DNA from 2 places in the Streptomyces sp. Je 1-369 genome. Region 1 is predicted to be linked to the other one. Evidence: predicted binding sites of a transcription regulator. Region 1 holds the regulator's gene; the other holds the start of a gene.
What was found. Region 1 encodes HspR, which represses chaperone genes until heat shock. Its sites were predicted from a motif close to TTGAGNNNNNNNNNCTCAA; they were not measured.
Positions count from the first base shown of each region.

Region 2: lon (endopeptidase La) is a predicted target of HspR. The motif match lies at 3,352-3,370, and genes of this name have one in related genera.

Region 1 is NZ_CP101750.1:4,629,179-4,638,787, reverse strand. It holds gene NOO62_RS21180 (helix-turn-helix transcriptional regulator) at 1-571, shown strand, start outside; gene NOO62_RS21175 (helix-turn-helix transcriptional regulator) at 610-1,584, shown strand; gene NOO62_RS21170 (helix-turn-helix transcriptional regulator) at 1,685-2,656, shown strand; gene NOO62_RS21165 (hypothetical protein) at 2,670-3,176, opposite strand; gene NOO62_RS21160 (heat shock protein transcriptional repressor HspR) at 3,301-3,756, opposite strand; gene dnaJ (molecular chaperone DnaJ) at 3,761-4,951, opposite strand; gene grpE (nucleotide exchange factor GrpE) at 4,985-5,698, opposite strand; gene dnaK (molecular chaperone DnaK) at 5,698-7,563, opposite strand; gene NOO62_RS21140 ((Fe-S)-binding protein) at 7,854-9,609, shown strand, end outside.
Region 2 is NZ_CP101750.1:5,924,622-5,934,230, forward strand. It holds gene NOO62_RS27015 (sensor histidine kinase) at 1-734, opposite strand, end outside; gene NOO62_RS27020 (response regulator transcription factor) at 771-1,508, opposite strand; gene NOO62_RS27025 (spermidine synthase) at 1,574-2,251, opposite strand; gene NOO62_RS27030 (rhomboid-like protein) at 2,437-3,252, shown strand; gene lon (endopeptidase La) at 3,393-5,813, shown strand; gene NOO62_RS27040 (lysozyme) at 5,870-6,703, opposite strand; gene NOO62_RS27045 (MarR family winged helix-turn-helix transcriptional regulator) at 6,983-7,465, shown strand; gene NOO62_RS27050 (protein phosphatase 2C domain-containing protein) at 7,488-8,333, opposite strand; gene NOO62_RS27055 (nitrate- and nitrite sensing domain-containing protein) at 8,690-9,609, shown strand, end outside.

The DNA.
Region 1 (9,609 bases):
GCCCGGCGGGGGCCGCAGCGAGGAGATCGTCACCGAAGCCGTGAAGCAGAGCCAGCGCATCCTCGACCGTGGCATCAGCATGAGGACGCTCTACCAGCACACCGCGCGGCACAGCCAGGCCACCATCGCCTACGCCGAGCACATGCGGCAAGGGAAAGTCGAGGTGCGCACCCTGGAGGAGCTCATCGAGCGGTTGATGATCTTCGACAGAACCGTGGCCTTCATCCCGGCCCGCGAAGACCGCCAGGCAGCCCTCGAGCTCCGCCACCCGGGGCTCGTCCAGTACCTGGTCAACGTCTTCGAGCAACTCTGGCAGCGCGCGGCGCCCTTGCTCGACGAGGCACCGTACGCTCCCTCGACCGACGGCATCACGGGAGTCCAGCGCTCCATCGCCAAACTCCTCGTGGAGGGCCACGTCGACGAGGCGATCGCCCGGCGCCTCGGGATGAACGTCCGTACCTGCCGCGCCCACATCGCCAAGATCGCCGCCGCCCTCGGCAGCGGCAGCCGCGCCCAACTCGGATACCTCATCGCCCAGTCCGGAATCCTCGACCAGGACCGCGGCGCATAGACTCACCGGCCCTTCAACCAACTCGCAGGAAGGGCAGCGTGCCCGTGGAGCACATACCGCACGGAGTGGAGAACCTCTGCGAGCCGGGAGCGGCCGTGTACGCCCGCGCCCTGCGCGAAGGAGGCGTCCGCGGCAGCGACGCCGACGCCGCGCCCTGCCTCATCGACTTCGGCCTGCTCCACCCCGGCCCGGACGACATGCGGTGGCTGCACCCGACCGCACCCGCCGTGGCCCTGCCCCGGCTCCTGCGCACCATCGAGAACCGCGTCGCCCAGCACCGCCGCCACGGGGAGAACCTCGCCGCGGTGTTCGAGTCCTTCCTGGGACCCGACGGTGTCTCGTCCCCCGACGGGGAGACCTCCGCCATCAGCGTCCTCCAGGGCCTCCCCCGGATCGAGGGCGCCATCGAGCAGGCCATCGCCGGGGCCTGCGACGAGGTGCTCGTCATCCAGCCGGGCGGGGTCCGCCCGCCCGAGACACAGGCGCGGATCGGCGACCGCGAGCAGGAGATCCTGTCCCGCGGCGCCCGGCTGCGGACGCTGCGCGTGCACACGACCCGCGACTGCCTTCCCGAACTCGCCCACTACGAAAAGCTGGCAGGCGACATCGAGGCCCGCACCCTCGACGAGGTGACCGAGAGTCTCTTCGTCTTCGACCGGACCGTGGCGTTCATCCCGGCCAGCAAGGACGACGGCATCGCCCTCGAACTGCGCCACCCCGCGCTCGTCGAGTACTTCGCCACCACCTTCTGGCGCCTGTGGCGGCTGGCCACCCCCATGTGGCCGCAGGCCGCGCCCCCACCGGTCGACAGCGACATCACCGCCCGGCAGCACGCCATCGCGGGCCTCCTCGTCGAAGGCCTCACGGACGCCGAGATCGCCGACCGCCTCGGCATGAACATCCGCACCGCACGCGTCCACATCGCCAAACTCGCCGCCACCCTCGGCAGCAACAGCCGCGCCCAACTCGGCTACCTCATCGGCCAGTCCGGAATCCTCGACCAGGGGCGGTGACGCCCCGTCCAGAAGCAGTCACTTCACCTACGGGATCCGGCCCGGCCACTCTCAGCCTGCATAGAATCGCGACGCTTCAACCAGGCAGGAGGGGGCTCGCATGGCCACGAAGCACTTACCGCACACCGTCGAAGAACTCTGCGAGACAGGCCTGTCCGTCTACGCCCGCGCCCTGCGCGAAGGCCGGATACACCACAACGCCGCCGAACCCGCTCCCTGCCTCCTCGACCTGGGCCTCCTCCAGCCGGGCCGCGACGACCCGCAATGGCTGCACCCCACCGCATCCGCCCTCGCCCTGCCCCGTCTGCTCCGGTCCATGGAGGACCGCGACAAGCCGCCACGCCGCCGTGAGCTGCGGCTCAGCGCCGCCTTCGAGCCGTTCGCCTCCCTCGACCTGCGCATCGGATCCGCCGCGGGCACCCCGTCCATCACCGTCCTGGACGGTGTCGCCCGCATCAACTCGGCGATCGACCGCGCCATGAACGAGGCCACCGAGGAGTTCCTCGCCGTCCAGCCCGGCGGCACCCGGCCGCCCGAGACACTGGCCGAAGTCTTCCCCCGGGACCAGGCGATCCTGACCCGCGGATGCCGCATGCGGACCCTTTACCAGCACACAACGCGCCATTCTCTGCCCGTGCTCGCGTACTTCGAACAGCTCGACGGCGACACCGAGGCCCGCACCCTCGACGAGGTCACCGAGCGCCTTTTCGTCTTCGACCGGACCGTGGCGTTCATCCCCGCGAGCAAGGACCGCAGCATCGCCCTCGAACTCCGCCATCCGGCCCTCGTCGAGTACTTCGCCACCACCTTCTGGCGCCTGTGGCGGCTGGCCACCCCCATGTGGCCGCAGGCCGCGCCGCAGCCCGCGGAGAACGGCATCACCACCCGCCAGCACGCCATCGCGGGCCTCCTCGTCGAAGGCCTCACGGACGCCGAGATCGCCGACCGCCTCGGCATGAACATCCGCACCGCACGCGTCCACATCGCCAAACTCGCCGCCACCCTCGGCAGCAACAGCCGCGCCCAACTCGGCTACCTCATCGGCCGGTCGGGCATCCTCGAACGCCCCTGAGCGGCCCGTTCCCCTAGTCTCCGGCCCACTCCCGCAACAACGCCTCCCGCTCCCCCGCCCGAGGCGAGCCGCCCTCGTGCCGTCGTCCCCAGTCCGACATCGCGGCCAGGGTGGTGAGGAGCGAGCCCGCGCCCTCCGTGAGGCGGGACAGAACGGTGCGGGATAGGTCGTACTCCGTCCGGGAGTAGCCGACCGCTGCCGCCGTGTACGCCGTCAGTTCCGTCTCCGTGCCCGCCGCGTCCGTGACGCGGACCGTCATCGTCGGGGCCTCGTCGTTGCCGCCGAGGCCCACCGTGAGCACCATGTCGACGGCCACGCCCACGTGCCGCTTCAAGGTCTTGACCGGGACGTGGTCGATGGTCAGCGCGTGCACGTCCTCCCAGGGCCACATGCCGGTCTGCCTGTCGCCGAGGGCCAGCACGCCCTCCGTGGTCAGGCGCACCCCCGGGGCGAGCCCGGCCGGCTTCGCGCCCACGTACACATCGCCCTCGGCGATCCAGAACAGCCCCACCATGGCCATGACCGGCTCCACTCCCCGTAGCCCAAAACGTAACCCCGCAAACAGCGATACAGGGCCGGGAGGTTGTCACCTCCCGGCCCTGTATCAGGGTACGGAACCAGCGTGCGGAGCCAGTGTGCGGAACCTACTGCTCCGTTGATCTCTTCGGCCGCCACACCACGAGCGCACTCGCCTGCTGCACGTCCTGGTACGGGACCAGGTCGCGGCGGTACGACGCGTGCACCGCCGCCTCGCGCTGCTGCATGGCCGCCGCGGCGCCCTCCACGGCGGTGGAGAGCTCGGCGACGCGCGCCTGCAACGCGGTGACCTGGTTCTCCAGCTCGATGATGCGTTTGATGCCCGCGAGGTTGATGCCCTCCTCCTGCGACAACTGCTGCACGGTGCGCAGCAGTTCGATGTCGCGGGCGGAGTAGCGTCGGCCGCGGCCCGCGGTGCGGTCCGGGGAGACCAGGCCGAGGCGGTCGTACTGCCGCAGGGTCTGCGGATGGAGACCGCTCAGCTGGGCCGCCACCGAGATGACGTACACCGGCGTCTCGTCGGTCAGCTGGTACGGATTACGACGACGGCCGACCCTGTCCATGGGGTCACGCTCCCTTCGCGGCCTGGAACAGTTCTGCCCGCGGGTCGTCGCCCGCAGTCGCCTTGCGGTAGGACTCCAGGGCGTCCTTCGCCGACTCCGACAGGGAGGTCGGAACCGACACCTCCACCGTCACGAGCAGGTCGCCCCGGGTGCCGTCCTTGCGGACCGCGCCCTTGCCCCGGGCCCGCATGGTACGGCCGTTCGGCGTTCCCGCGGGCAGTTTCAGGGTGACGGGCGGGCCGCCCAGGGTGGGCACCTTCACCTCGCCGCCGAGCGTCGCCTCCGGGTAGGTCACCGGGACGGTGACCGTGAGGTTGTCGCCCTTGCGGCCGAAGACCGGGTGGGTGTCGACGTGCACGACCACGTACAGATCGCCGGCCGGGCCGCCCTGTTCACCGGGGCTTCCCTTGCCGCGCAACCTGATCCGCTGGCCGTCGCTGACGCCCGCCGGGATGCGCACCTGCATGGTGCGCGACGACTTGGCGCGCCCCGAGCCCTTGCACACGTCGCAGGGGTTCTGGGCGATGAGCCCGCGCCCCTTGCAGTCCATGCACGGGTCGGTGAGGGAGAACCCTCCGCCGCCGCCCCGCGAGACCTGACCGGTGCCGACGCAGGTCGGGCACACGCGCGGTGTGCCGTTCTTGTCGCCGGTGCCCGAGCACGCCTTGCAGGGCGCCTGGGAGGACATGCGGAGCGGCACCGTCGCGCCGTCCACCGCCTCCGTGAAGCTCAGCGTGACCTCGGACTCGATGTCCTGGCCGCGCCTCGGCTGCGTACGCGTGCCGCCGCCGGGGCCGCCGCCCCGGTTGAACAGGCTCCCGAAGACGTCACCGAGGCCGCCCCCGAAGCCGCCGCCGGCCGCTCCACCGCCACCCGGGGCGCCGCCTCCGAAGAGGTCGCCCAGGTCGAAGTTGAACGAACCGCCGCCGCCTCCGGGGCCCTGCCGGAATCCGCCGTTGCCGAAGAGAGCACGCGCTTCGTCGTACTCCTTGCGCTTCTTGGGGTCACCGAGGATGTCGTTCGCCTCGGAGATCTCCTTGAAGCGCTCCTCCGCCTTGGTGTTGCCGGTGTTGGCGTCCGGGTGGTTCTCGCGTGCGAGCTTCCGGTACGCCTTCTTGATCTCGGCTTCGGTGGCGTCCTTGGGGACGCCGAGGACCTTGTAGTAGTCCTTCTCGATGAAGTCCTTGGTGCTCATCCCCGACGTCCCTCCTCACTCATGTCGTGACCGTCAGCCCTCGTCCGGGCCACCGGTCTCCTTCTCGTCCGCCGCCGCCGCGTCGGGAGCGGAGTCGGCGCCTTCGGCGGCATCCTCGCCCTTGACGGTCTGCGCGCCGGGCTGGGGCTCGGCGACGGCCACCCGCGCGGGGCGGATGGTGCGCTCACCGATGCGATACCCGGGCTGCAGGATCGCGACGCAGGTCGTCTCGGTGACATCCGGCGCGTAGCTGTGCATCAGCGCTTCGTGGATCGTCGGGTCGAAGGGCTCGCCCTCCTTGCCGAACTGCTGAAGGCCCAGCTTGGCGACGACCGTCTCGAGCGACTCGGCGACCGACTTGAAGCCGCCCACCAGCTCGCCGTGCTCACGGGCGCGGCCGATGTCGTCGAGGGTGGGGAGGAGCTCGGAGAGGAGGTTCGCCGAGGCGATCTCCTTCACCGTCACCTTGTCCCGCTCCACACGACGGCGGTAGTTCTGGTACTCGGCCTGCAGCCGCTGGAGGTCCGCGGTGCGCTCGTTGAGCGCGGTGCGCACCTGGTCCAGCTGTGCGGTCAGGCCCACGTCCTGTGCGGACGTCTTGCTCGCTGCTGCGTCCCCGGCCGGGGCCGCCGTGCCCTCCTCGGTGGAGGGCTCGGCGGCCTTCGGCGCCGCGTCATCAGGGGTGGCGCCGGAGGGGACGTCAGGCTTCTCGGCGTTCTCGCCGAAGCCCGGGGTCTCCTCGGTCATCAGGCGGCGCCGCCCTTCGCGTCTCCGGGCTTCTCGTCGTCGACGATCTCGGCGTCGACGACGCCGTCGTCCTCCTTGGCCTGCTCGGCACCCGGGGCGGCGCCCTCGGGACCGCCGGCGGCCTGCGCGCCCTGGGCGTCGGCGTACATGGCCTGGCCCAGCTTCTGCGAGACGGCGGCGACCTTCTCGGTGGCGGTGCGGATCTCGGCCGTGTCCTCGCCCTTGAGCTTCTCCTTCAGCTCGGTGACGGCTTCCTCGACCTCGGTCTTCACGTCACCGGGGACCTTTTCCTCGTTGTCCTTGAGGAACTTCTCGGTCTGGTAGACGAGCTGCTCGCCCTGGTTGCGGGACTCGGCGGCCTCGCGGCGCGCGTGGTCCTCGTCCGCGTACTTCTCGGCCTCTTCGCGCATCCGGTTGACCTCGTCCTTCGGCAGCGAGGAGCCACCGGTGACGGTCATCTTCTGCTCCTTGCCCGTGCCCAGGTCCTTCGCGGTCACGTGCATGATGCCGTTGGCGTCGATGTCGAAGGAGACCTCGATCTGCGGGACACCGCGCGGGGCCGGCGGCAGGCCCGTCAGCTCGAACATGCCGAGCTTCTTGTTGTACGCCGCGATCTCGCGCTCGCCCTGGTAGACCTGGATCTGGACCGACGGCTGGTTGTCCTCGGCCGTCGTGAAGATCTCGGAGCGCTTGGTCGGGATCGTGGTGTTGCGCTCGATGAGCTTGGTCATGATCCCTCCCTTGGTCTCGATGCCGAGGGACAGCGGGGTCACGTCGAGGAGCAGGACGTCCTTGACCTCACCCTTGAGGACACCGGCCTGGAGCGAGGCGCCGATGGCGACGACCTCGTCCGGGTTCACACCCTTGTTGGCGTCCTTGCCGCCGGTGAGCTCCTTGACGAGCTCGGCGACGGCGGGCATGCGGGTGGAGCCACCGACGAGAACGACGTGGTCGATCTCGGAGAGCTGGATGCCCGCGTCCTTGATGACGTTGTGGAACGGCGTCTTGCAGCGCTCCAGGAGGTCGGACGTGAGCTGCTGGAACTGGGCGCGCGTGAGCTTCTCGTCCAGGTGCAGCGGGCCCTCGGCGGACGCCGTGATGTAGGGCAGGTTGATCGTGGTCTCCGTGGAGGAGGACAGCTCGATCTTGGCCTTCTCGGCCGCCTCGCGCAGGCGCTGGAGCGCCATCTTGTCCTTGCCCAGGTCCACGCCGTGGCCGTTGTTGAACTGCTTGACCAGGTAGTCGACGACGCGCTGGTCCCAGTCGTCACCACCGAGGTGGTTGTCGCCGTTCGTGGCCTTCACCTCGACGACGCCGTCGCCGATCTCCAGCAGCGAGACGTCGAAGGTGCCGCCACCGAGGTCGAAGACCAGAATGGTCTGGTCGTCCTTGTCGAGGCCGTAGGCAAGGGCGGCGGCGGTGGGCTCGTTGACGATGCGCAGGACGTTCAGACCCGCGATCTCACCGGCCTCCTTGGTGGCCTGGCGCTCCGAGTCGTTGAAGTACGCCGGGACGGTGATGACCGCGTCGGCCACCTTCTCGCCCAGGTACGACTCCGCGTCGCGCTTCAGCTTCTGCAGGATGAACGCCGAGATCTGCTGGGGGTTGAACCCCTTGTCGTCGATGTCCACCTTCCAGTCGGTGCCCATGTGGCGCTTGACCGACCGGATGGTCCTGTCGACGTTCGTGACCGCCTGGCGCTTGGCGACCTCGCCGACCAGCACCTCGCCGTTCTTCGCGAAGGCGACGACGGACGGCGTGGTCCTGGCGCCTTCGGCGTTGGTGATGACGGTGGGCTCGCCGCCTTCGAGAACGCTGACGACGGAGTTAGTCGTGCCCAGGTCGATGCCGACCGCACGTGCCATTTCGGTTCCTCCAGATGTACTTCTTGAGTGGATCTGACTCAAGCATGCATGAGCGCCGCGTCGGCGTCAACAGATGTGAGTCGAGGAGGCTCAACTCTTATCCCGCACTTACGCGCAGGTACAGCGCGGCAACAACCGCCCGGCACGCCCGTGCGCGCGAAGGGTTGCCTGAGCGACGCAGATCACCGCCCTGCTGGCTACAGTGCGGCGGAGTAAGTGGGTAGTCTCAGACGGACTGCATAAGTTACCGCTTAGTAATAGTTCGCCTCGCAGGCCCGAGGAGCCCCCAAATGCAACTCGCCGCGATCATCGTGTCGCTGGTCCTAATCGCGGTCGGCGTCGCGCTGTTCGGCCGTGCCATCGTGCAGATCTACAAGTTCGTGCGCCTCGGCCAGCCCGTGCCCGCCGGACTCAGGACCGACAACCCCTTCCAGCGCACCGTCACCGTGGTCAAGGAATTCCTCGGCCACACGCGCATGAACAAGTGGGGCATCGTCGGCTTCGCGCACTGGTTCGTGGCGGTGGGCTTCTTCTCGCTGCTGCTGACGATCGTCAACGCCATCGGCCAGCTCTTCGAGGCCGACTGGATGCTGCCGATCATCGGCGAGTGGGCGCCGTACAACATGTTCGTCGAGTTCATCGGCACGATGACCGTGCTCGGCATCCTCACGCTGATCGTCATCCGGCAGCTGAACCGCCCCGACAGGCCTGGGCGCAAGTCCCGCTTCGCGGGCTCCAAGACCGGCCAGGCGTACTTCGTCGAGACCGTCATCCTCATCGTCGGCGTCTGCATCTTCACGCTGCACGCCCTTGAGGGTGCCCAGCACCACGTGGACAGCTACGAGGCGTCGTTCTTCATCTCGTACCCGTTCGTCTCCTGGTTCGCGGGGATGGACCTCTCCACCCTCCAGAACCTCACGTACTTCTTCGCCGGCCTGAAGATCGCGACCTCCTTCATCTGGATGATCGTGGTCGGCCTGAACACCAACATGGGTGTGGCCTGGCACCGCTTCCTCGCCTTCCCGAACATCTGGTTCAAGCGCGAGGCCGACGGCGGCACGGCGCTCGGCGAGCTGCAGCCCATGACGTCCGGCGGCAAGCCGATCGACTGGGAGGACCCGGGCGAGGACGACGTCTTCGGCGTCTCCCAGGTCGAGCAGTTCAGCTGGAAGGGCATCCTCGACTTCTCCACGTGCACCGAGTGCGGCCGCTGCCAGTCGCAGTGCCCCGCCTGGAACACGGGCAAGCCGCTCTCCCCGAAGCTCCTCATCATGTCCCTCCGGGACCACGCGCACGCCAAGGCGCCGTACCTGCTCGCGGGCGGCGGCAAGACCATGGAGGGCGAGGAGAAGGCGACCGAGGAGCAGCTGAAGGACGTGCCCGCCGCCGCCCTCGCGGAGGCCGAGCGCCCCCTCATCGGCACGGTCGAAGAGAACGGCGTCATCGACCCCGACGTCCTGTGGTCCTGCACCACGTGCGGCGCCTGCGTCGAGCAGTGCCCGGTGGACATCGAGCACATCGACCACATCGTCGACATGCGCCGCTACCAGGTGATGATCGAGTCGGCCTTCCCCTCCGAGGCGGGCACGATGCTCAAGAACCTGGAGAAGAAGGGCAACCCCTGGGGCCTGGCCAAGAAGCAGCGCCTGGAGTGGACGAAGGAAGTCGACTTCGAGGTGCCGGTCGTCGGCAAGGACATCGAGGACCTCACCGAGGTCGAGTACCTGTACTGGGTCGGCTGCGCCGGCGCCTTGGAGGACCGCGCCAAGAAGACCACGAAGGCCTTCGCGGAACTCCTCCACATCGCGGGCGTCAAGTTCGCGATCATGGGCGGCGACGAGAAGTGCACCGGTGACTCCGCGCGCCGCCTCGGCAACGAGCCGCTGTTCCAGCAGCTGGGCCAGGAGAACGTCGCCACGCTGAACATGGCGTTCGGCGAGGATGACGAGGACGAGTCGACGAAGAAGCCGAAGGCGTCGAAGAAGATCGTCTCGACCTGCCCGCACTGCTTCAACACGATCGCCAACGAGTACCCGCAGCTCGGCG
Region 2 (9,609 bases), 1.3 Mb from region 1:
TGGAGCCGCTCCGCGTCCGCGTGGGCCGTCAGTTCCGGGGGTGACACGTCGAGGTGCAGATGGACGTCCGTACGCGTGTGGCTGCCGGAGCCCGACGCGATGCCCGCGCGCGCGGAGGCCACCATGTTGGCCTCCTTCAGGACACCCGACAGGTAGGGCCACACCTCGAAACGGCGGGACCTCAGGGGTACGACGCCGTTGTCCAGGCGGGAGAGGTCCAGGAGCGTCTCGACGAGCCGCCCCAGGCGCTCGGTCTGCTTCAGGGCCGTGCGCATCGTCTCCGGGTCCGCGGCGGACACGCCGTCGACGACGTTCTCCAGGACGGCACGGAGCGCCGCGATGGGCGTGCGCAGCTCGTGCGAGACGTTGGCGACGAGCTCCTTGCGCTGGGTGTCCTGCGCCTCCAGGTCGTCCGCCATGGCGTTGATCGTGGCGGCCACGTCGCCCAGCTCGTCGCGCCGGTCGGCGCCGCGCGCCCGGCGCGTGTAGTCGCCGTGCGAGACGGCGCGGGCCACCGCGTTCATCTCGTCGAGCGGGGCGGTGAGGCTGTGCGCCACGAACTGCGTGATGAGGAGCGTGGCGATCACCGAGAAGACGGTGATGAAGCGCAGCTCGGTCTGGGTCTTCATGGCCACGAGGAGCAGGCCCGTGGTGATGAACACCGAGACGACGACCAGGGCGCCCAGCTTGGTCTTGATGGAGAACGGCCGCAGTCCTCCGAAGGGCCCGTGCATCACGTCACGTGCCTCCGCCTCACGGGGTCCTCCGCCTCACGGGGTGGGGGTCTCCAGCGCGTATCCGACGCCGTGCACCGTGCGGATCCGCTCGGCCCCGATCTTCCGGCGCAGCGCCTTGATGTGGCTGTCGACGGTGCGGGTGCCGGACGCGTCGGCCCAGTCCCACACCTCGGCCAGCAGCTGCTCGCGCGACAGGACGGCGCGCGGGGTGTTGGCCAGGCAGACCAGCAGGTCGAACTCGGTGGGCGTCAGGTGGACGTCCTCGCTGCGCACCCGCACCCGCCGCTGGGCGTGGTCGATCTCCAGCTCGCCGAGGCGCAGGATGCCGCTGCGCGGCGTCGTCGCGGCGAGGGCGGCACGCTCGACCCTGCGCAGCAGGACGTGCACGCGGGCCGCGAGCTCGCGCATCGAGAACGGCTTGGTCATGTAGTCGTCCGCGCCGACGCCGAGCCCGACCAGCATGTCCGTCTCGTCGTCACGCGCGGTGAGCATGAGGACCGGGACGGGCCGCTGGGCCTGCACCCGGCGGCACACCTCCAGGCCGTCGAAGCCCGGCAGCATGATGTCGAGAATCAGCAGGTCGGGCTGCCATGCCTGGGCGGTGTCCACCGCCGAAGGGCCGTCTCCGGCCGTTTGCACGACGAAACCCTCGGCGCGCAGCCGGGCCGCGATGGCGTCGACGATCGTCGGGTCGTCCTCGACCACCAGCACCCGGCGCTGGGCGCCAGGCATCGCCGTGGCGCCGTTGTGGGAGGTGTGTGTCTGCTCCATCGCCCGCCCCTGACACTGATCGCTTGTGTTCGGTCAGCAGAGTACGGGTCGTGAAGGCACCTCGGCTACGCAGCCCGGACGCCGAGGTGGACCACGTCCGGGACGCCTCGGGCAACGGGGATCTCTTCGGTTCGTACCCCCTGGAATCCGGCATTCCGTAGAGCGTCGTCGAAAGCGGACGAGGGCTGGGCGGACCACACGGCGAGCACTCCACCGGGGTTCAGGCGGGCTTTGCAGGCGGCCAGACCGGCAGGCGAGTAAAGGGAGTTGTTGCCCTCCGTCACCGTCCAGTCGGGGCCGTTGTCGATGTCGAGACAGAGCGCGTCATAGGACTCCGTGGCTCCGGATACGTAGGAGACGAGGTCGGTGTGAAGAATCTGCGCACGTGTGTCGCGGAGCGCCGGTCCGGAGAGCTCGGCGAGGGGTCCCCCGTGGTGCCAGTCGATGATCGCCTGCTCGCGCTCGACGACGGCGATGCGTCCCCAGCGGGGGTCCGCGGCGGCGTGCGCGAGGGAGAAGCCGACGCCGAGGCCGCCGATGAGCAGGGCGGGGTCGGGGCGGTCGTCCAGGGCGTCGCGGGCCGCGTCGACGAGCAGGCGCTCGGAGCGGCCGTCGGAGGTGTCCATCAGGAAACAGCCGTTGGCGATGATCTGCAGCAGCTCGCCGTGGCGCCGCAGGACGACCTCGCCGTACGGCCCCTCGCGCCGGTCGAGCACGACGGGGGCGGCGGTCTGGGTGTGCATGGCGCACAGCCTATTTCCGGGAGGTGTTCCCGGGCGGGTGATTTTCCGGGCGCTCGTCGGCCGACGGCTGACGCAGGAGTCGCCCGCCGGGTTGACGTGTGAGACGCACCTCACGTGGCGCCCGTCATAGACAGCGCCGGAAAGAAGGGCAAAGGGTGGGGTGGGACGGAAGGAGCGCCACCCCCGTGAACCAGAGCGTGCGGCCCGCCGGGGCCGTGTCCGACGCCGGGACGCCGGCTGTGTCCGACGTCGAGGCGCCGGGCACCCTGAACGGAATACCGCGGCAGTCGCCGCCCCGGCCACCCCGAACGGGGGAGAGCCGCGAGCCGGATGTCGCGGACCGTGCCGCCGGTACGTCCGCACGGCGCCTCCGCCTCTGGCGGATCCTGCCCACGCCCACCGGCACGCCCTTCACCTTCGGTTACGCCGCGGTCCTCGCCGCCACCTCGCTCCTGACCCAGTACGCGGACCCGGACGTCGTCGACTCGCTGCTCCACGGGTCCAGCACCGACGTGGCGCACCTCGCGCAGAGCCCCCTCCTCGTCCTGGTCGCCAGCGCCCTGTGGATCGCGGGCGGCATCACGTCGCCGTACGCGATCGTCTTCCTGCTGGTGCTCACCGCACTGGAGCGGCGCATCGGAGGGCTGCGCGCCGCCGGTGTGTTCCTCCTCGGGCACGTCGTCGCCACGCTCGCGACGGAGGTCCCCGTCGGCTTCTCGGTCCTCGCGGGCCATCTGCCCGACAGCTCGCTGCACCGGCTCGACTACGGCATCAGCTTCGGTGTCGCAGCGAGCGTCGGCGCGCTCGCGGGCCTGCTCACGCCGTGGCTGCGGTGGACCGTGCTCGTCTGCTTCGGCGGGATGCTGGTCGACGACCTCATCGCGTTCACCGACCCGATGACGAACTGGGGCCACCTGCTCGCACTGGCGATCGGCGTTCTGACCTGGCCGCTGCTCAGGCGCCGGGGCCCGGAAGCCCGACCGGCCGACCCGGAAGCCTGACCGGCCGACCGACGGCATCCCTGCCGCGCACCGCGCGGCGCTTCCCGGTGATCGCTCACAGCGAACACGCCCCGGGGAACATCTCGGCACTCACAAGCATTGAGTCGATACAGCTCAACTTGAATGCCGAAAGGGAGATCATGGCTACTGAGTCCGCCTCGTACACTTCGCTCACTCTGCCTGTGCTGCCGCTCGACGACGAGGTGGTCCTGCCCGGCATGGTGGTTCCTTTCGACCTGTCCGACGCCGATGTACGGGCCGCGGTGGAGGCCGCACAGGCCGCCGCCCGGTCCAGTGGCGACAGCAAGCCGAAGGTGCTGCTTGTTCCGCGCATCGACGGGACGTACGCCGCGACCGGCGTCCTCGGCACCGTCGAGCAGGTCGGCAGGCTCTCCGACGGCGACCCCGGCGCCCTCATCCGCGGCCGCAGCCGCGTGCGCATCGGCGCGGGCACGACCGGCCCCGGCGCGGCCCTGTGGGTCGAGGGCACGAAGGTCGACGACTCCGTGCCGGAGCAGCTGCCGGGCGCCGTCACCGAGCTCGTCAAGGAGTACAAGGCGCTGGCCACCAGCTGGCTGAAGAAGCGCGGCGCCTGGCAGGTCGTGGACCGCGTGACCCAGATCGACGACGTCGCCGCGCTCGCCGACAACTCCGGATACTCCCCGTTCCTGACCACCCAGCAGAAGATCCAGCTCCTGGAGACCGAGGACGCGGTCGCCCGCCTCAAGCTCGCCACCGAGCAGCTGCGTGAGCACCTCGCCGAGCAGGACGTCGCCGAGTCCATCGCCAAGGACGTACAGGAAGGCGTGGACAAGCAGCAGCGCGAGTTCCTGCTGCGGCGCCAGCTCGACGCCGTCCGCAAGGAGCTGCGCGAGATCAACGGTGACAGCAAGGACACGGCTGAGGAGTCCGACGACTACCGCGCCCGCGTCGAGGCCGCCGACCTCCCCGAGAAGGTCCGCGAGGCCGCCCTCAAGGAGGTCGACAAGCTGGAGCGCGCGAGCGACCAGTCGCCCGAGGGCTCCTGGATCCGTACCTGGCTCGACACCGTCCTCGAACTGCCGTGGCACGAGCGCACCGATGACCAGTACGACATCAAGGGCGCCCAGGAGATCCTCGACGCCGAGCACTCCGGTCTCCAGGACGTGAAGGAGCGCATCACCGAGTACCTCGCGGTGCGCAAACGCCGTGCGGACCGCGGCCTCGGCGTCGTCGGCGGCCGCCGCGGCGGCGCGGTGCTCGCCCTCGTCGGCCCGCCCGGCGTCGGCAAGACGTCGCTCGGCGAGTCCGTCGCGCACGCCATGGGCCGCAAGTTCGTGCGTGTCGCACTCGGCGGCGTACGCGACGAGGCGGAGATCCGCGGCCACCGGCGTACGTACGTGGGGGCGCTGCCCGGACGCATCGTGCGGGCCATCAAGGAGGCCGGGTCCATGAACCCGGTGGTGCTCCTGGACGAGATCGACAAGGTGGGGTCCGACTTCCGTGGCGACCCGGCCGCCGCCCTCCTCGAAGTCCTCGACCCGGCCCAGAACCACACCTTCCGCGACCACTACCTGGAAGTGGAACTCGACCTCAGCGACGTCGTCTTCCTCGCCACCGCCAACGTCCTCGAAGCCATCCCCGAGGCCCTCCTCGACCGCATGGAGCTCGTCCGCCTCGACGGGTACACCGAGGACGAGAAGGTCGTCATCGCCCGCGACCACCTGCTCCCGCGTCAGCTGGAGCGGGCCGGGCTCGGCACCGACGAGGTGACGCTCGACGAGAGCGCCCTGCGCAAGCTCGCCGGTGAGTACACGCGTGAGGCCGGCGTGCGCAACCTGGAGCGGTCCGTCGCACGGCTGCTCCGCAAGGTCGCGGCCCAGCACGAGATGGGCGACCGTGAGCTGCCCTTCACCGTCACGGACGACGACCTGCGGGGCCTGATCGGGCGCCCGCGCCACGTGCCCGAGTCCGCACAGGACCCGGCGGAGCGGCGCACTTCGGTGCCGGGCGTGGCGACGGGGCTCGCGGTCACCGGAGCGGGCGGCGACGTGCTGTTCGTGGAGGCGTCGCTCGCGGACCCGGAGACGGGGGCGTCGGGGCTCACGCTCACCGGCCAGCTCGGCGACGTCATGAAGGAGTCGGCGCAGATCGCGCTGAGCTTCCTGCGCTCGCGCGGCGCCGAACTGGAGCTGCCCGTCGGCGACCTGAAGGAACGGGGCGTGCACATCCACTTCCCGGCGGGCGCCGTGCCGAAGGACGGCCCGAGCGCGGGCGTCACCCTGACGACCGCCCTCGCGTCGCTGCTCAGCGGCCGTCTGGTCCGCACGGACGTGGCGATGACCGGTGAGATCTCGCTGACGGGCCGCGTCCTGCCGATCGGCGGGGTGAAGCAGAAGCTGCTCGCCGCGCACCGCGCCGGAATCACCACGGTGATCATCCCGAAGCGGAACGAGGCGGACCTCGACGATGTCCCGGCCGAGGTCCTGGAGAAGCTCGACGTGCACGCGGTCACGGACGTGCGCCAGGTGCTGGAACTGGCCCTCACGGAGGCCGAGGTGAGGATCCCGGCCGCCGCGTAGAACCGCACACGGGAACGGCGGCCGCCCCCACGCGGGGGTGGCCGCCGTCCGTACGCTCAGCCGTTGGCGAGCGCCACCACCCGGTCGAGGGCGCCGTTGAACTGGTTGTGGTCACCGACCGTCGGGCCCGACGAGGTGTACTGCCACATGGTGTGGAAGCCCCAGCCGGCCGGGAGTTCGCCCGGGCTCGTGTTGTAGCGGGCGATCCAGAGCGGGTTGCTCGCGCCGAAGCCGCTGTAGTTGCCGGTGCACTGCTTCCACCAGCTGGTCGCGGTGTAGATGACGGCGTCGCGTCCGGTGCGGGCCTTGTAGGTGTTCAGGAAGTCGCGGATCCAGCTGACCATCCCCGACTGGGACTTGCCGAAGCAGGCCGCGCCGTACGGGTTCCACTCGATGTCGAGCGCGCCCGGCAGCGTCCTGCCGTCGCGCGACCAGCCGCCGCCGTTGCTCGCGAAGTAGTTGGCCTGGGTGGCGCCGCTTGAGGTGTCCGGCGTCGCGAAGTGGTACGCGCCGCGGATCATGCCCACGTTGTACGAGCCGTTGTACTGCTGGGCGAAGTAGGGGTTCTTGTACGAGGTGCTCTCGGTGGCCTTGACATAGGCCCACTTCACCCCGCTGTTCCAGAGCGTCTGCCAGGCGACGTTGCCCTGGTGGCTGCTGACGTCGACGCCCTCGGTCTGGGTCGCGTCACCACCGGCGGGGCGGCCGCCCTGGCCGTCGTGTTCGATGACGCCCTGGCCGAGGCGGGCGGTGCCGCGGTCGGGGACGTCGTCCGCCGTGGCCGCCGTGGGGAGCGTCAGGAGGAGGGAGAGGGCGGACAGTGCTGCGAGGAGAACCCCCGCCGGCGACAAGCGCGAGCGGCGGGCCGGTCCGGGTCTGTGCACGGGCATGGGCGTGCCTCCGAGGGCCTCGGTGGTGCTCGGTGGGGACCTGTCGACATGTAGTGGTGTGAACATGTCATGCGAAAAGCTACGCACGTAGACCGCTGCTAGGGAAGAGGTCCAGAGTTCTGCCGTTGGTCCACTCCTGTGGCGGCGGCACCGGGGCGGTACCGCCCGGACCTTGCGAAATACTGGTCAGACCGCTGCCGCCACGGCCGCGGCGCGAGAGCCTTCCGGCGATAACTTTCAGGATCGGGAAAACGGGACATGGGTGCTGCAGAAGAGGGCATGAAGCCCGGCGCGCGTGACGACGACGGGCACGGGGCCCAGAAGGCACGGGGGGCGGACCGCGAGTTCCTCTCCCTGGAACGGGAGTTGTCGCTCCTGCTGCGCCGCGCGCGGGCCTCATCGGGCGAGATGGCGCGCCAGGTCCACCCCGACCTGGAGCCGGCGGCGTACGGACTGCTCGTCTGCCTGGACGACTCGGGCCCGCAGCGGGCCACCGACCTCGCCGCCTACATCGGCGTCGGCAAGGCCACGATGAGCCGCCAGCTGCGGGCCCTGGAAGAGCTCGGCCTGGTCGCGCGCGAGCCCGACCCGGCCGACGGCCGCGCCTGGCTCATCCGGCTCACGCCCGACGGCCGCACCCGCTTCCGCACGGTGCGCGCCGCCCGCCGCGCCCGCTACGTGCGGCGCCTCGCGAGCTGGGACCGGGCGGAGGTCGCCGAACTCGCAAGACTGCTCGGCCGGCTGAACGCGAGCGCGGAGTGACCACGAACCCGGCTCGCCCACGTCACCACTCCGCGTAGACGACCGCCGCGTCGTCGTGCCGCTTCCCGCGCGGAAAGGCCACGAGGTCCGGATCCGCGCGCTCCAACTGCCGCACCCGGTCCAGCAGATGCTGCGGGCCCTGCTTGCGCAGCAGCGCGAAGCAGTCGGCCCAGTCGCCCTCGCGGAACGTCTCCACCCACCGCCCGGCCCCGTCGGTGAGCGCCGCCACCGCCGTGACCTCCGAACGGGGCAGCTCACCGGTGACCGCGCGGTCGGCCGCCGAAGGGTCGGACGCGGCCGTGAAGAAGCCGTCCTCCGCGTTGCGCAGCGCCTCGACCGCCGTTCCGTAGGCGCGGGCCGCGACGTCCCGCTCCGCGGAGCCGCGCGGCAGGGCGCGCACCTGGTCGCGCAGGGCCTGCACGGTGGGCGGCAGTTCGGCGAGGCGGCGGTCGAGGACGGCCGTCACCTCGCCGTCGCGGCCCGCCAGGAGGAGCGCCGAGTCGGAAAGGACCAAGTGCTCGACGCGCTCCTCGTCCCACCGCACGAGCACCACGGTTGCCTGAGGTGTGCGTGGGTGAGAAAGGTCACAGGTTGAACCATGCGCTTCAGCGGTACGCGTGATGCCGGTCGCCAGGATCTCAGGGAGCGTCATATCCCGGCGTGAAACGGACAGTTCCCCCAGTGCGCCGCCGAGTCGCGCCGTGAACCAAGGGACGGAATGCGGACAGCCCACCGACCCCTCGGGCGGGGTCACGCCGTCCAGCAGGACGAGCGATCCGCCCTGTCCGGACGCGGGAAGCGCGACCGACGCGTAGTCCTCGTTGGGGCGTGCGGGGTCACCGGGCTCGGTGGCGAGTTCGATACGCATCCGGCCAGTCTGCACGAGGCCTTCACAGGGTCCACCAGGAGCCGCGAAGGGGCCGGGGAGAGGTGCGTACGGGCCGCGCTGACGCCGGATTCGACCGGAATGATCACCTCCGGCGGGGGTGTGGCGGCGCATCCTGCCAAAGCCGGTCGGCGACGTCCAACCGGCGCACCGCAGGGGCCCTCGGACGGCCCCACCGGGACTTGCCCGCCAACTCCCCGCCGATGTTCACTCCTTCGGGTGGCCAGCCAGGCGATGCGCGACCGCCACCAACCGGCACTGGAAGGGTCAGGAGCCGTACCGGGGGAGCGCTCGTGTTGACAGGTCGTCACCCGGGCCAAGGGCAGACGAAAACAAGAATGCGAGCACCGGTGCAGAAGATGCGGTCTCGGCGCAAAGGCAAGCAGGCGGCCCCGGAAGGGGCCACGCCGGGCGCGACGACTCCAACCGAGCATGTGCCGGAGCGCACGGCCACGGACGCCTCCGTGCCCGATGCCGCGGCCCCGCCGGTCAACAAGGCGCCCACCGCGCGCGTGCGCAACCGGCTGATCGTCGCCGTCGCGGTCGTGGCCGCCGCCGTCGCGGGCGCGGGCGCGCCCGCCGTCCTCGCCGCGTCCGGCGACCTGAACGACACGCAGAACCTGGTCACCCTCGCCGAACAGACCCAGCAGGCGGTCTCCCTCGGCCACTCGCTCGCGGACGAGCGGGACGAGGTCACCACCTTCATCGCCGCGGGACGGCCGCAGGACAAGGGCCTCTCCGAGAGCCGGAGCGCCCGCGTGGACCGGCAGATCGACGAGCTCCGCGGCACCGACGCGCCCGCCGGACTGCGCGGCGACCTCGCCGACGTCGCCGCCGTGCGCAGAGCGGCGCTCACCGGCAAGAGCACCGCTCTCGAAGCCCACGAGGCGTACACCAAGGTCATCGCCGAACTGCACGGCCTCACCCGCGACCTGGCCGAGAAGCTGCCCCCCGAGGCCAACCAGGGCGCCCTCGCCCTCTCCGACCTCGACCACGCCGTCGAGCAGGCCGCCGCCGCCCGCGGCCTCCTCCTCGCCGCCCTGGCCCTGCCCCGCCCCACCGGCACCTCCACCGTCGACCCGGTCACCGGCCTGCCGACCACCGGCACCGAGGAGTCGTCGGCCGACGCCAAGCGGCGCGACGAGCTCAGCTCCGCCGCCCAGCAGGCCCGCGTCCGCGAGCTGGCCGCCCTCGCCGACTTCCGCGACGCGGCGAGCGACCCGGCCCGCGCCACCTACGAGTCGACCGTCACCGGCTC